One region of the Gryllotalpicola protaetiae genome, then DNA from elsewhere that is predicted to be linked to it. Evidence: riboswitches for the same ligand, from Rfam matches in the RefSeq annotation. Region 1 holds a riboswitch; the other holds the start of a gene.

Evidence for each region. Region 1 has a riboswitch for thiamine pyrophosphate ahead of D7I44_RS00095 (ECF transporter S component). Riboswitches for the same ligand answer to the same signal wherever they lie in the genome.
Region 2: another riboswitch for thiamine pyrophosphate. It lies ahead of thiM (hydroxyethylthiazole kinase); the one in region 1 lies ahead of D7I44_RS00095 (ECF transporter S component).

Annotation. Positions count from the first base shown of each region.
Region 1 covers NZ_CP032624.1:7,326-15,120, reverse strand. The annotation lists gene D7I44_RS17950 (hypothetical protein) at 57-596, opposite strand; partial or broken gene D7I44_RS00110 (IS5 family transposase) at 1,372-2,288, opposite strand; gene D7I44_RS00105 (endonuclease/exonuclease/phosphatase family protein) at 2,337-3,254, opposite strand; gene D7I44_RS00100 (hypothetical protein) at 3,335-3,700, shown strand; TPP riboswitch at 3,823-3,933, shown strand; gene D7I44_RS00095 (ECF transporter S component) at 3,969-4,598, shown strand; gene D7I44_RS00090 (ABC transporter ATP-binding protein) at 4,628-6,070, shown strand; gene D7I44_RS00085 (energy-coupling factor transporter transmembrane component T family protein) at 6,067-6,849, shown strand; gene D7I44_RS00080 (nucleoside/nucleotide kinase family protein) at 6,839-7,378, shown strand; gene D7I44_RS00075 (hypothetical protein) at 7,388-7,651, shown strand; gene D7I44_RS00070 (metallopeptidase family protein) at 7,664-7,795, opposite strand, start outside.
Region 2 covers NZ_CP032624.1:127,314-135,108, reverse strand. The annotation lists gene D7I44_RS00695 (HigA family addiction module antitoxin) at 1-302, shown strand, start outside; gene D7I44_RS00690 (bifunctional hydroxymethylpyrimidine kinase/phosphomethylpyrimidine kinase) at 468-1,955, opposite strand; gene thiE (thiamine phosphate synthase) at 1,952-2,602, opposite strand; gene thiM (hydroxyethylthiazole kinase) at 2,599-3,405, opposite strand; TPP riboswitch at 3,397-3,488, opposite strand; gene D7I44_RS00675 (alpha/beta fold hydrolase) at 3,964-4,713, shown strand; gene D7I44_RS00670 (nucleotidyltransferase domain-containing protein) at 4,725-5,753, shown strand; gene D7I44_RS00665 (DUF4269 domain-containing protein) at 5,758-6,258, shown strand; gene D7I44_RS00660 (D-2-hydroxyacid dehydrogenase family protein) at 6,492-7,436, shown strand; gene D7I44_RS00655 (MMPL family transporter) at 7,443-7,795, opposite strand, start outside.

The DNA.
Region 1 (7,795 bases):
TCTGTTCGGCTTTCTGTTAATTTCGCGGGGGGCGGCGGGTAGAGGGTCCCCTTCCGTTATCGGACGGTGTTGGTGATTCGGTCGATGACGTTCAGCGCCTGCGCGTTGCTGAAGTTGCCCGCGAGAGGCTTGTTGTCATACCCGGTGTCGAGTATGTCTCCGGTGCTGGGATCGAAGCAGACGACCGCGTACGTGTACGTCTGTGTGGGCGAGCCCGCCGGATGCGGCATGTTGGCCGTGGAGAACTTTCCGTGGCCCTCCGCACAAACGACGGGCTTCGTCGCACCCGCTGGAGACTTCTGCGGTTCGCCCATTGCCGTCAGCGCAGTCGACCTATCAGTTCCGATCGCACGACCTGAGGCGATATTTTCTGGCCACGACCCAGTAACGCGCGCCGCCGCCGTCGGATTACTTGGATCCGACTGCGTGCCCACGAGCATGAGAGCTTGACGCGCCTGCGCCGCTTGTGTCGGAGACAGCCCCCAATCCGACGTGGATTGCGCGCTTGCCACGGTGCCGCTCCCGATTGCCGCGATAGCTCCGATCGCAGCGACACTCGCGATGACGATCCACTTGCGGCGATTCCTGGTCAGCATGGCACACCTGCGTTCATGTTCGTTGGGTAGCTGTTCCACTCGAGGGTCTGTGGAGAATTTACGGAGGTGCCCGCCGAAGGGAAGTTGACCCATCCGCTGCCGGTCGAATACTGCATGTTGTAGTCGTGGGCCAGCGAGCACACGTTCGACCCCGTCGTGACCTCCGACCCCACCTGGAACTGGCCTGCCGTCATCGTGTTGTTAGTGGAGTTGCCTTGGTTGAAATTCGAGTCGAAAACTGAGTATCCGTCACTCGCGTCTCCAGTGATGGTGAAGTTATTGGGCACCAGACGTCCCGTAGCTCGCGATCGCATAGCAGTGCGTGTTGATATCGCAGGCGAAGGCGGGCGACGCTGAGACAACGGTTCCACCAGTGAGGCAGAGGGCGGCGATCGCCGCCCAGACTCCCCGCCATTTGGTCTTGCCGCGCACGCGTTCCGAAGACGATTTCCCACGACCGAACATTGAGGCCCCTTCCTCTGTCGACGTTGACTCTGGGGCGTTCTTCGGGTGAAAGCGACGGTAGGCAACCTGTTCTAGGTAGACGTAATAGTCCAAATCGTTGACGCTACGCAAGTACCGATTTCCGAAACAGGACTAGTAGTACTTGGTTAGGTCTCTTGATCTGTTCGGCTTTCTGTTAATTTCGCGGGGTGCGGCGGGATGAGATCACACGGGTGCGGGCGGAGCTGGATGGGTTCGTCTCCGAGGTGTTCGCGTCGTTGGCTCGGAAGGATCAGCGGCCCGAGGGCGGCAACAAACCCAGGACGATTCACTAGGGCATGTTGATCAAGGTGGTGCGTAGCCAGATCAGTGTGGAGGCTAGGGTGATCGCTGCGTGGTAGTTGCGGGCGGGCTTGTCGGTTCGCATCGCGATGCCGCGCCACTGCTTGAGCTTGTTGAAGCATCTCTCGACGACGTTGCGTCCTTTGTAGCGTGCCTTCTGCTGCTGGCCGAAATCGATCGGGCGGCCGGGCTTCTTGCGGCGATGGGCGATCTGGTCGTTGCGCTCGGGGATCGTGGCGGCGATGCCTCTCGCGCGCAGCCAGGCCCGGTTCGCCTTCGAGGGGTAGCCCTTGTCCGCGAGCACGCGGTCCGGACGCACCCGCGGTCGCCCCTTCCCCGGCCGGGGCACGCGGATGCCGTCCAGGACGGCGGCCATCATCGTCGTGTCGTTCACGTTCCCGGCCGTGAGCACCCAGGACAGCGGGCGGCCCTTGCCATCGCAGGCCAGGTGCGTCTTGCAAGTCAGACCCCGCGGGAGCGGCCGATCGCGTGGTCAGGCGGCCCGGCCGGATTCGTGTAATTCCTTGCGCCGGGCAGATTCTTGTAGTTCGGTGGAGCCCCCTGTGTGGCGCGCCAGAGTCGCACCGTGCTGGTGCACGCGCGCGATGGTCGAGTCGATCGAGACGACCCAGTCCACCCCGCCAGCCGCCTCGGCGTGCTTGAGCGCCTCGGACAGCAGCTTCTCCCACGTCCCGTGAACTGCCCAGCGGGCAAAGCGCTTGTAGATCGAGTTCCACTTCCCGAACCGCTCCGGCACATCCCGTCACGGCGCCCCGGTGCGGTACTTCCACACCATCCCCTCGACCGCGGCCCGATGCTCCATCACGGCCGCCCGGCCGTCTTCATCGCCGGCAGCAATGGCTCCAGCAGGACCCACACCTCATCAGAGATCTCGCGAGGCGTCACCCATCAAGGCTCCCCGACAACCAACCCCACCACCTTGATCAACACGCCCTAGGTGAAGCTGACCTCGATGGGCCGGTGATCGCTGCCGTTCGGCGGCAGCACGACGCTCGAGACGACGCCGAGGCCGCGCTCGAGAATGTGATCGACCCGGGCGACGGGAAAGTGCGCAGGCCAGGTGAAGCCCAACCCCCACTGGCCCGTGCGCGGCTCGCTGACGGTCGTGAGCAGCTGCCGGAACGAGCGGTCCGTCGAGGCGGCATTGAAGTCGCCGACGGCGATCAGGCGTGTCGAGTGGTCGGCGCGCAGTGTCGAGGCGAGGGTGCCGAGCATCGTGTCGCGCTGGGCGAACTCGCCGGGCCTCAGCGAGGCGGCATGCAGGGCGTAGACGCGCACGGCGCCGGCATCCGTCATCACATCGACGCTCAGCGCGCGCCTCCAGCCCAGGCCGAGCGTGAGCGACTGGCCGTCGGAGAGCGGCAGCTCGCTCCACACTCCGACCGTGCCGACGATGTAGTGATGCGGGTACTGCGGGCCGAGTGTCGCGAGTGCAGCCCGGGTCGAGGTCTCGGTGAGCTCCTGCAGAGCGATCACCTGCGGGTGCCGTCCCGCGAGCGACGCCACCGTCTTGCCGGGGTCGGGGTTGTCGGCGTCGACGTTCTCGCTCACCACGGTCAGGCTCGCGGCACCCTCGCCATGCCGCGGGACGAACGGCGGCACGAACAGCGCGGCCCAGACGATCGCCGAGACGAGTGCACCGATGGCGACGAAGGCGGAGCGGCGCACCGCTGCGAGGAGGAAGAAGAACAGAATCAGGATGCCGAACCAGGGCAGCACCGACTCGACGAGCCCCATCACCCCGCCGCGATCGGGGATCGCGTCATGCCAGAGCAGCAGGCCGCCGACTGCGAGGGCGAGGATGCCGAGAACGGCATCGGCGACCAGGCGGGTCAGGCGGCGGGCGGGCATCGGTCGATCCTCCCATGCGAGTTTCGGAGCGGCTGAGAAGACCCTGGCACCGCGGCGGGGCGCCGCGTAGCGTGGCGGTCATGAGCAGCGTGGTGGAGAGAATCGCGGAACAGGTCAGAGGCTTCGGGCTCTCGACGGTCTACGGCGAGGCGACGGAGCTGAACGGCGTGCACATCGTGCCGGTCGCGCTCTCGTTCCACGCCTTCGGGGCAGGCGAGGGGCATGGCAGCGGCGAGCGTCTCGGCGTCGACGCAAAGGGCGAAGGCGAGGGCAACGGCGGCGGTGGCGTCTCGGCGAGCATCCCGTTCGGCGCCTATGTGCGCGACATCCGCGGGCTGCGGTTCGAGCCGAACCTCATCACGCTGATCGCGGTCGCGACGCCATTCGTCTGGGTCGTCGGCGGTGTGCTCAAAGGCCTCACGCGAGCGAGGGGCAAGCGCCGCTAGCGCTGATTGCGTCGCTTCTCGTCCCTGCGCCGCTGCCAGATGAGCACGCGCAGTAGCACCAGGAAGGCGATGGCGAGCCCGATGACAGGGGCGAATGGAGACACGCCGACCAGTCTATGATCGGGAGCTGTACACGGGAGTCCGGTGAGCCGGGCTGAGAGGAAGGTTCTCAACCTTCGACCGTCGAACCTGATCCGGGTAATGCCGGCGCAGGGAGGCAGAATCTCATATCCCGTGCCCTCGTTTCTTTAGGGAAAGGGATGAACGAGTGCACGCAACAATCGATTCACTGACGGACGCTGCGTCGAAGCGCGCCAGGACGCTGAAGTGGCGCCCGGTCGATATCGTCGTCGCCGCCGTGCTGGCCGTCGCCGCCGGCGTCGTGTTCTGGGTGTGGGACCTCGTGTCCAACCCGGTCGGTGCGCCGATCGAAGCGGCCCTGCCTGGACTTCAGGGCATCATCAACGGCCCGTGGCTGTTCGCTGGGGTGCTGGTCGGGCTCGTGGTGCGCAAGCCGGGTGCCGCGCTGTTCGGCGAGCTCGTCGCCGCGAGCGTCTCCGCGCTGCTCGGCACGGTGTGGGGCCCGCTGACGCTCGTGTCGGGGCTCGTGCAGGGACTCGGCGTCGAGGTCGTCTTCGCGATCCTGCTCTATCGCCGCTGGGGGCTCGGCGCCGCGCTGCTCGGCGGCCTCGGCGCCGGTGTGGGCGAGTCGATCCTCGACCTGACGGTCTGGTACCCGGGTGCGAAGCCGCTGTTCGCCGTGCTCTACGCGTCGAGCACGATCGTCTCGGGCATCGTCGTGGCAGGGCTCGGCTCCTGGCTGCTCGTGAAGGCGCTCGCCAAGACCGGTGCGCTCAGCCGCTTTGCGGCGGGGCGCGAGGCGGCGGCGCGCTCCTGAGCGTGCACGCCGGAGTTCGCGCGGCCGGTGTGACGGTCCGCGGTTGGGGCTGGCGCCACGCCGGCCGCCAGGCGTGGGCCGTCGACGGCCTCGACATCGACATCGCGCCGGGGGAGCGCGTGCTGCTGCTCGGCGCCTCAGGGTCCGGGAAGTCCACGCTGCTCTCTGCGCTGGCCGGGGTGCTCGGCGGCGAAGAGGAGGGCGAGGAGCGCGGCGCGCTGCTCGTCGACGGCGTCGACCCGGCCGCCCTGCGCGGCCGGGTCGGCCTCGTCCTCCAGGATCCGGACTCTCAGCAAGTGCTCGCCAGAGTCGGTGACGACGTCGCGTTCGGGCTCGAGAACCTCGGCGTGCCCGTCGAGCAGCTCTGGGCGCGGGTCGGCGAGGCGCTCGAGGCCGTCGGTCTCGGCGTTCCGCTCGACCGGCAGACCGCTGAGCTCTCCGGTGGGCAGAAGCAGCGCCTCGCGCTCGCGGGCGTCCTCGCGATGCGCCCCGGCCTGATCCTGCTCGACGAGCCGACCGCCAACCTCGACCCTGACGGCGTCGCCGAGGTGCGCGCCGCGGTCGAGCGCGTGGTGGAGGCGACGGGCGCGACGCTGATCGTCGTCGAGCACCGCGTCGCGGTATGGCGCGATCTTGCGACGCGCATCGTCGTGATCGGCTCGGACGGGCGACTGCTCGCCGACGGAACGCCGGAGCGGGTGCTCTCCGAACTCGGGGACGGGCTCGCCGCCGCCGGGGTCTGGGTGCCGGGCAGGCGCGTGCTCGACGCGCTGCCTGAGCGCTCGGCTGGTGTCCCTCTCCTCGGCGCGCGCGGCCTCTCGGTCGGCCGCCGCAGGAGCGAGCCGGTCGCGACGGGGCTCGAATTCGACCTCGGAGCAGGCGAGGCGGTCGTGATCTCCGGGCCGAACGGCGCGGGGAAGTCGACCGCGGCCCTCACGCTCGGCGGCCTCCTGCCGCCTCTCGGGGGCACGGTCGCGGCAGAGCCCCTGCTGGCCTCAGGTGCGGCATCCGCGCCCATTCGCTGGTCGTCTCGCGAGCTGCTGACCCGCATCGGCAGCATCTTCCAGAACCCCGAGCATCAACTGCTCGCGGCGACCGTGCGCGGCGAGCTCGCGGTGGGCCCGCGTGCGCTGGGCCTGCCGCCTGCCGAGGTCGAAGCGCGTGTCGACGAGCTGCTCGCGCGGCTCGACCTCGGCGGTCTCGCGGACGCCAACCCGTTCACGCTCTCCGGCGGCCAGAAACGACGCCTCTCGGTGGCGACCGCACTCGCGACGCGACCTACGGTGCTGCTGCTCGACGAGCCGACCTTCGGGCAGGATGCGCGCACCTGGGCCGAGCTCGTGCTGCTGCTGCGCGAGCTCGCGGACGCCGGCAACGCGATCGTCGCCGTGAGTCACGACGAGGAACTCGCGGCGGCGCTCGGAGCCCGACAGTGGCGCCTCGCGCATCGCAGACAGGGAGCGTTGCGATGACGACTCTGCTCCCCGCGTTCCGCACCGGACCTCTCGCGCGCGTCAACCCGGTCACGAAGCTCGCGTGTGCGCTGCTCGTCGCCTTCACTCTGCTCGCCACCGTCGACTGGGTGAGCGCGGTCGTCGCCGTCGTCCTCACGAGCGCCGTGCTCGCGTTCGCGAGGCTGCCGTGGCGGCGCGTGCTACCGCGGCTCGCCCCGCTCGGCGTCGCGGCGGTGCTCGCCGGCATCACGACGACGCTCTACGGCGTTCCCTCCGGCCGGGTCTGGTGGCAGTGGGGCGTCATCGAGATCACAGACGGCTCGATCGACTTCGCCGTCGCGACCGCGCTACGCATCCTCGCGATCGGGGTGCCCTCGGTCATCCTGTTCCTCACGATCGACCCGACAGAGCTCGCCGACGGCCTCGCTCAGCTCGTCCACCTGCCGGCGCGCTTCGTCATCGGGGCACTCGCCGCCCTGCGGCTGGTCGGGCTCTTCATGGACGACTGGCGCGCCCTGACGCTGGCTCGCCGCGCCCGCGGCGTCGCCGATCGCGGCCGCCTGCGACGGTACGCCGGGCTGGTGTTCGCGCTGCTCGTGCTCGCCATCCGCCGCGGTACGAAGCTCACGACCGCGATGGAGGCGCGCGGCTTCGGCGCCCCCGGCCCGCGCAGCTGGGCGCGCCCCGCCACCCTTGGCCGGCCCGATGCCGTGGCGCTCGTGCTCGGCGTCGCGATCGCCGCGCTCGCGGTGATCGTCTCCGTCTCGACCGGAAGCTGGCACTGGGTTGCGTCCTGACCAGAAGGCGATCGAGGCGGTCGGGGCCCTCGGCGTGCGGAATCCGATCGTCCTCATCGACGGCCCGAGCGGCGCAGGGAAGTCGACGCTCGCCGACGCGTTGGCGAGCGCATGGCCGGCGGATGCTTCGCCCCAGCTCGTACGCCTCGACGACCTCTACCCAGGGTGGGGCGGTCTCGCCGCCGGCAGCCATCTGGTCGCGACGGAGCTCCTCGGGCCGCTGCGCGCCACAGGGGCCGGCCGCTGGCGCAGTTGGAACTGGGCGGCCGAGCACCCGGCCGACTGGCATGAGGTCGGCGCCGATCGGCCGTTGATCGTCGAAGGCTGTGGCGCGCTGTCCCAGGCATCCGCCCGCCATGCCGATCTCAGAATCTGGCTGACCGCGGATGACGCGGTGCGCAAGCGCAGGGCGCTCGCACGGGACCGCGGAGCCTTCGACGCGCACTGGGACATGTGGGACGCGCAGTTCGCGGAATTCGTGCGGACACAGCATCCGCTGGCCCTGGCTGACCTCGTTCTCAGGGTCTAGATTCACGGCATGAGCACCGCAGAGACCGCGAAGGAATACGTCACCGAGTTCCTCGACGGCCCCCTTCAAGGACAGACCCAGCATCGCAGCTACATCGACGGCGAGTACGAGAAGGACATCGAGGCCTTCGTCGCGGTCGAGGGACTGCCATCGACACTGCACTATGTCGCGGGCGCGACACGGCAGGTGGGGGACACGCTGTTCGTGAGCTACCGCTTCGACCCGACGACCAGCGACTCGATCGAGGTCGACGACCAAGACACCAATATCTAGCGGAAAGCCGCCCTACGCCCAGCCGAGCCGGTGCAGCTCGTCGTCGTCGATGCCGTAGTAGTGCGCGATCTCGTGCACGAGCGTCGTGTGCACCTCGTCGCGCAGCTCGTCGAGCGTGTTGCACACGGCGAGGTGCGGCTCTCG
Region 2 (7,795 bases), 120 kb from region 1:
GGGAGATCCTGCAGACCGAGTTCTTGGAGCCGCTTGGCATCACCGCGTACCGGCTCGCTCAGGCGACGGGTCTGCCGCAGACTCGGCTGAGCGAGATCATCCGCGGCAAGCGGCGCATCACGACCGACACCGCGCTGCGGCTGTCGCAGGCATTCGGACTCTCCGAGCGGTTCTGGCTGAACCTGCAGACCGACTACGACATCGAACTCGCACACGACGAGAACGATCCCGAGCTCAGCCAGGTCGAACGCCTTGTGATGTCTCAGGACATGGTTGACAGTTCTGCATCAGTAGATCTCTGACGTTTCGGCGCCGTTTGGTCCTGACACTTCTGCCTCGATGTTGAGGGGAGTCGTTGGAGTTCCGGACTCGCTGGCGCATTCTGACCACGGGACTCGACGGGCTCTTCGAGGCACTTGCAGCATCGCGCCGGGGTCGGAGTGCGACGATTCTGCAGCCCCCTCCGGTCAAGCTCCCTGCGCATCGAAGAAACGGCGTTCGTGTTCGGCGGACGCGCGGAAAGCTTCCCGCATTGCCGCGCGTCCCGCGTCGCCTGCGCCAGTCGCCGCCTTGGTGACGATATCGATTGCCTGACGGACGGAAGCGGCGAAGACCGGATCGGCGTAGGTGTCGAGCCACGAGCGGTACGGGTGCTCCGGGTGCGAGAGCGGGCGAAGTCGCTCGCCGACGTCCTGATATACCCAGAAGCAGGGCAGCAGCGCGGCGATGAGCAGGTGGTAGTCGCTGCGGGCGGCGGCGGCGAGCAGATGGTTCAGGTAAGCCGTGGTCACAGAGTCGAGTCCGGCCGTGCGGAGCGACCCATCCGCGTTGGTGAGCCAGCTCTCGTGCAGGCTCATCTCTTCCGCGATGGCGCCTTGTGCGGATCCGGCCCAGAAAGCTTGCTCGTCCGGCGTCGGGGCAAGACTCGCAGCGACGGCGAGCATGCGGGCATAGTCGCGTAGATAAAGGGCGTCCTGCGCGAGGTAGCGCAGGAAAACGTCACGGTCCAGGGTGCCGTCGCCGAGTCCGCGCACGAAGGGCAGGTCGTCGATGTCGGCGCGGATGCCTGCGATCTCGGCCCACCAGTCGGCCTCGACCTCCGACGCGGTGGGCGCGGTGACTATCCCGCCGCGGTTCCAGAGGCCGGCGAAGTGGCTGATCGGGCCGTGCCCTACGCCGACGTGGAGCTCCGGCCCGTGACGAATACTCTCTGTGAGCCAGCGCTTGGACTCCGCTGCTGCGTTCGCCCAGTCGCCGCTGCCGGCGACCAGGGTGGCGATCGCGGAGGACAGCGAGCATCCGGTGCCGTGCGTGTTGCTGGTCTCGATGCGGGTGCCGGAGAACTCGGTCACGATCACAGTCCCGCCAGTCGGGTCAACGAGAGCGTCGGGCAGATGCTGCCCTGTGAGGTGCCCGCCCTTGGCGAGCACCCGCACCCGGTGCTGCGCCGCGACCCGGATGGCCTGTTCCAGCACGTCGTCCCACGTACCGGCGGCGGGTTCGCCGGCGAGGATCGCCAGCTCGGGGACGTTTGGAGTCACGAGGTCGGCGCGGGAGAGCAGACCTCGCAGCGCCTCCACGGCGTCCGCATCCAGCAACCGGTCGCCGCTGGTGGCGACCATCACCGGATCGAGCACGACGACCGGGGGCCGCACCCGGTCGAGCCAGTCCGCGACCGCGCGGATCACGTCGACGCCTGCGAGCATCCCGATCTTGACGGCGTCGATGTCGACATCGTCGGACACTGCGTCGAGCTGCTCAGCGAGAAAAGCCACCGGGGGCACGTGCACCGAGCGGACACCCTGCGTGTTCTGCGCCACGAGCGCGGTGACCACGGCCATGCCGTAGCCGCCGTTCGCGGCGATGCTCTTCAGATCCGCGTGGATGCCGGCGCCCCCCGTCGGGTCGGTCCCTGCGATGCTCAGCACCCTCGGCACCCGCCTCGGCCCGGTCACGCCGCATCCCATGCTGCCCGCAGAGCGCGGGCCGCCTGCCGCGGATCGTCGGCACCGCAGATCGGAGAGACGACCGCCGCCCCCGCGGCCCCCGCTTTCCGCAGCACACGCAGGTCCGCAGCGGTGACGCCACCGATCGCCACGACGGGCAATGTGCTGTGCTGCGCGAGGAGCCTCGCGAACCCGTCGTGCCCGAGCGGTGGCGGCGCATCGCTCTTGGTCGCGGTCGCGTGGAGCGAGCCGACACCGACATAGTCGACGACACCCGACTCGGCTGCCGCAGCAAGTTGCTCCGGTGTCTCCGCGCTCAGCCCGACGATCGCGTCGGCGCCGATCAGGTGCCGCACCGCGACGGCCGGCAGATCAGACTGGCCGACGTGCACCCCCGAGACCCGGACGCCGGCGTCGCGGGCGGCCAGGAACACGTCCACTCGGTCGTTGACGATCAGGGCCACATGATCCGGAATCACCTTCGACGCCCGGATCACGGTGTCGAAGAATCGGCGGGCCGACGCCTGTTTCTCCCGAATCTGCACCGCCGTCACCCCGGCCGCCGTTGCTGCTTGCACAACCTCCACAAGATCATGCCCGGCAGCAGCAGCGATCCCGGCATCGGTCACGAGGTACACCGACAGATCTGCATTCACGAGATCACTGCCCGGCGTCGCAGCGTCGCGGCGTCGAGACCCGCGAGCGCGTCGATGAAAGCGACGGCGAAGCTCCCCGGCCCCGCCGCAGACTGAGCCGCGATCTCAGCAGCCACGTTGTACACCGTGATCGCCGCAACGCTTGCCGTGAACGGGTCTTCCTCACCTGCGAACGCCGCCATCACGGCGCCCAGCGCGCACCCGCCACCGGTCACCCGGGTGAGCAGCGTGTCACCGTTGCCGAGCCTCACCGTCTCCACGCCGTCGGTCACGACGTCGGTCGGCCCGGACACCGCGACGACCCCGCCGCCACGGCGCGCGATACGAACAGCCGCCGCCACCGCTTCCTCCACTGAATCGGTCGCATCCACACCGCGACCGCCCACACCAGCCCCGTCCAATGCGATGATCTCGGATGCGTTGCCCCGCACGATTGTCGGATGAAGTGCCGTGAGCTCCTTCGCGAGGGCAGTCCGCACCGGGAGCGCCCCGATCGCCACGGGGTCCAGCACCCATGGAGTCCCGGCATCCGCTGCCGCTGCCGCTGCTTCACGCATCGCACTGCGCTGCTCCTGCGTCGGCGTGCCGAGATTGATCAGCACACCCGATGCGACCTGGGCGAACCACCCTGCCTCACCCGGGAGGTCGACCATCGCAGGCGTCGCACCGAGGGCCAGCAGCACATTCGCGGTGAAGTTCGTGACCACCGTGTTGGTCAGGCATTGCACGAGCGGCCGGTGCGCCCGCACTGCCCCCCAGGCCTCGACGGTGGACGTAGTCAGGTTTTCTGGCGTGCGCGTCATGCGCGACATCCCTTCGCTAGTACGAACTAGATCAGGTTCAACGGGTGTGATCTCAGCCCCGCAGGGCACCCCGTGTCACATGTAGGACCAGGCTATCGGAGCCGCTTCGTGAGCGGGTCTGACGGAGAGGTCGGCAGGAGCTGCACGGTCGGGCGGATCGGCGACATCGCGCTGATGGGGCTGACGGGTGTCGCCCGAAGAGAAGATGGGACTGTCGGGTTGCATGGAAAGCGCTGTCGCCCAGGGCGCCGACGACAACAGGGGCGAACGCGCCGGCATCCGTGAAGCTTGAGAGGAGAGTGACGGCCTCCGGGTCGCCGTGGTCTCGTCGGTGATATCGACAACGGCGGTGCGGAGTCCGCGGCTGGCGAAAGCGTCGAGTTTGCCGGTGTCGCGCCCGAGCGCGAGGATCTCGGACAGAGCGGTTCCGCGGGTCAGGAGGCGATAAGGCTCAACGTGTACGCTGGCCGACTGGCTTGCGGTCGGGTGATTGGCGCTCAGTAGTGTTGCCGGGTGGGTGGAGCGAGTCGCGTACTTACGACCGGCGGCGGCATCAACGTGTCGTATTCGGTCTTCGACGGTGACAGTCCAGCGATCGTCATCCTTCATGGTTTGGCTGGCAGCAGCCGCGAATTCATCCCGACAGCGTCCGCGCTCTCGCCGCGGCAGGTGATCCTCATCGACCAGCGCGGGCACGGACACAGTACAAGGGTCCCGGCCGACACCTCGCGCACGGCGTTCGTCGAGGACGTGGTGCGCGTTATCGAAGCCGAGTCGTCGCAGCCGGTGGACTTGGTCGGTCAGTCTATGGGCGCCCACACGGCCATGCTCGTCGCGGCCGCACGCCGCGATCTGGTGCGCAGGCTGGTCCTGTTGGAAGGCAATGAGGGCGGTGGCTCGGCTGAGGACCACGCTGCTCTCGGCGATTACTTCCGGTCTTGGGAGGTGCCGTTCGCGAGCCGTGAAGCGGCGGCGGCGGCACTCGGTGACGGGCCTTTGGCGCAGGCATGGGTAGCTGATCTGGAGGAACGCCCGGACGGCCTCTACCCGCGATTTGATGCCGATGTGATGGTCGCGACGATCACCGCAGTGGCGGTTCCGCGCTGGCAGGAATGGCAGAGTGTCACGGCGCCGACCCTCGTCGTGTACGCCGATGGCGGCATGTTCACCGAGGAACAGAAGGCAGACTTTGTCGCCAGGGGTGTGAACGTCACCCGGGTCGATCTTGACGGCGCGTCACATGACGCGCATCTCGACGCGTTTGACCAGTGGATGGCGGCACTGACGGAGTTCTTGACCGCGCGGTGAACGATCCTCCCGTGCGCCACACATGGCTGATCGCGGGCCGCAGCCACCGATGGACTCCATTCATGGCCAGTGGAGGACCCTGCGTGCAGCCTTCGCCGATGGGCTTGGCCTGCAAACGAACCCCGTGCAACACTGAGTTTCGTGATCCTTTAGCCGCTGATTCAGTCCTCGCCGCCTTCGCGTGCGAGTTGATCGATCCGGCATGCAAGGAGAACACATTGCTTACGTCAGACCATGCTTTCAATCCGTCATTCGTCGACTACGTTGCCGACTCGCTCTACCGCCTACCCGGCGTGGAGGCCGTCGCTCTCGGCGGCTCCCGTGCGCAGGGAACACACCACGCAGACAGCGACTGGGACGTCGCGGTCTACTACCGGGGCGGCTTCGATCCGCAGTCCATCCGAGATCTCGGGTGGCCGGGCCAGATCAGCGAGCTCGGCGCGTGGAGCCCGATCTTCAATGGCGGCGGCAAGCTCACTGTGGACGGTCACGCGATCGACATCCACTACCGCGACCTTCACCTGATCGACCAGATTCACGACGATGCCTGCCGAGGGGAGTACTCCGTCGAGCGACTTCTCTTTCATCAAGCGGGTCTGCCGAGCTACATTCTCTTGGCCGAACTCGGAATCAATAGGACTCTGCGCGGGTCGCTGTCGCGCTGGGAATACCCCGAAGCGTTGCGCCGCCGGGCCCCCGGCATCTGGTGGGAATGGGCTGACTTCACGTTTCAATACGCGGAGGAAGGACATGCGAGGCACGGCCGTGCGGCCCAGTGCGCAGGCCTGCTGAGCGAAGGGGCGTGCTACGCGGCTCACGCGATCCTCGCTCACCGAGGCGAATGGGTCACAAACGAAAAGCAATTGCTCACCAAGGCGGGCCTGCGTTGGCTCGATGAGGTCATCACCGGACTCGACAGCGATCCTCAGAACCTCTCGCGTGCCGTCATCGCGACGCGCAAACGGCTTGCCGATGCCGTTGCGACCGAAGGTATCGCGGACGTTCACCACGACGGCGCTGCGGAGGGTCCATCATCATGAACTCATGGACCTCGGTGCACTGATTCGCGCGCTGGCTGAGTACCAGCCGGCGATTGTCGGCTCCATGCCGATCGGCGTGCAGACGCCGAATAGCGACATTGACATCGCCTGCCATGCGTCCGACCTCATTTCGTTCGAACAGACCGTCAAGACGATCGCGGGAGGGGCATGGGTCGCCTCCCACCGTCGGAACACGCAACCACCGGCCAGTGTCATCATGCTTCGCTTCGAGGGAACACAGATCGAGGTTTTCGGGCAGGCGCTCCCGGTGGTCCAGCAGGACGCGTTCCGGCACATGCTCGTCGAGGGCCGGCTGCTTCGCCTATTCGGCGAGAACCTGAGGCAGGCGGTCATGGTGCGCAAGGCGAGCCGCCAGGGCACCGAGCACGCATTCGCCGAGGCTCTCGGACTTGAACTCGGGAACCCGTACGACGCGCTACTCACACTCGAGGGTCTGTCAGACGCGGCACTTGTAGACGCCCTCGATCCCACTCCACGAATCTGAGCTGACAGCCGGCGGAATCCAAGCCAATCTGCCGGTGAAGGCAGTAGCACCGTTGCGCGCGAAGGGATCGGTTGTCGCATGCACGGTTGGTCGTATGCGGCATCGGTAGGGTCTCGACCATGGAAGCGACCTACCGAGCGGCAGATCGCCTGGATGCGCGGCGACTTCGACGAGCTGAGCTGAGTTGAAGCCGCCCGCAGAGGCGAGCCTCACCGCGGCTCTAGGCTCATCGTGTGCGACGGGTGACGATCCTCGATGACTATCAGCGTGTTGCCCTGAGCTCTGCCGACTGGTCGGCGGTGGCCGAGCGCTTCGAGCTCGAGGTGATCGACGAGCATCTCGGTGCGGATGCCCTGGCCGAACGCCTCGCGCACAGCGAGGTCGTCGTCGTGATGCGCGAGCGCACGGCATTCCCCGCCGAGTTGTTCCCGCGACTGCCCGAGCTGAAGCTGCTCGTCACGACCGGCATGATGAACGCGGTCATCGACCTCGGCGCTGCGGCCGCCCACGGGGTCACGGTCTCGGGCGCACGCGGCGGCGGGAACAGCGTGCCGGAACTCACGCTCGGCATGATGATCGCCCTGACGCGGCACTTCGCCGAAGAGGACGCGTCCATCCGCGCGGGCGGCTGGCAGCACACGATCGGCCCCGGCTTGCAGGGGAAGACGCTCGGCGTGCTCGGCCTCGGCCGCCTCGGCGGCCCGGTCGCCGATCTCGCACGCGCCTTCGGCATGCACGTCATCGCGTGGGACCGCTCGATCACGCGCGAGCGGGCGGCTCAGCACGGGGCGACCCTCGTGCACAAGCGCGAGCTGTTCGAGGAATCCGATCTGCTCACCATCCACCTGCCCCTCACCGAATCGAGCCGCGGCCTCGTCGGCGCGCGCGAGCTCGCCGTCATGAAGCCGACGGCGTATCTCATCAACACCTCGCGCGGGCCGATCGTCGACGAGTCCGCGCTGCTCGCCGCGCTCGCCGAGCGGCGCATCGCCGGCGCGGCGCTCGACGTGTACGAGACCGAGCCGCTTCCGCGGGACCACCCGCTGCGATCGGCGCCGAACACGCTGCTGCTGCCCCACCTCGGCTATGTCACCACCGACCAGTACGCGCACTTCTACGCAGACGTGGTCGAGGACATCGTCGCGTGGGACGACGGTTCGCCCGTCCGCCTGCTCTGACGCAGTTCAGCGGTTCAGCGTCGGTCGCTGCAGCGCTGCGCCCTCGACGTCGACGTTCGGCACGATGCGACCGAGCCACTTCGGCAGCCACCAGGCAGCGCGGCCGAACAGCGTGAGCAGGGCGGGCACGAGTGTCATGCGCACCACGAACGCGTCGATCACGATGCCGATCGCGAGCGCGAAGGCGATCGGCCTGATCGTCGAGTCGCCCTCGATGACGCCGTTGCCGAACACGCCGATCATGATCAGCGCGGCAGCGGCGACGATCTTCGCGCCCTGCTGGAACCCCGTCGACACGGCGCCTCTGGCCGTCTCGTGGTGCACGAAGTGCTCGCGCATGCCCGTGACGAGGAACATCT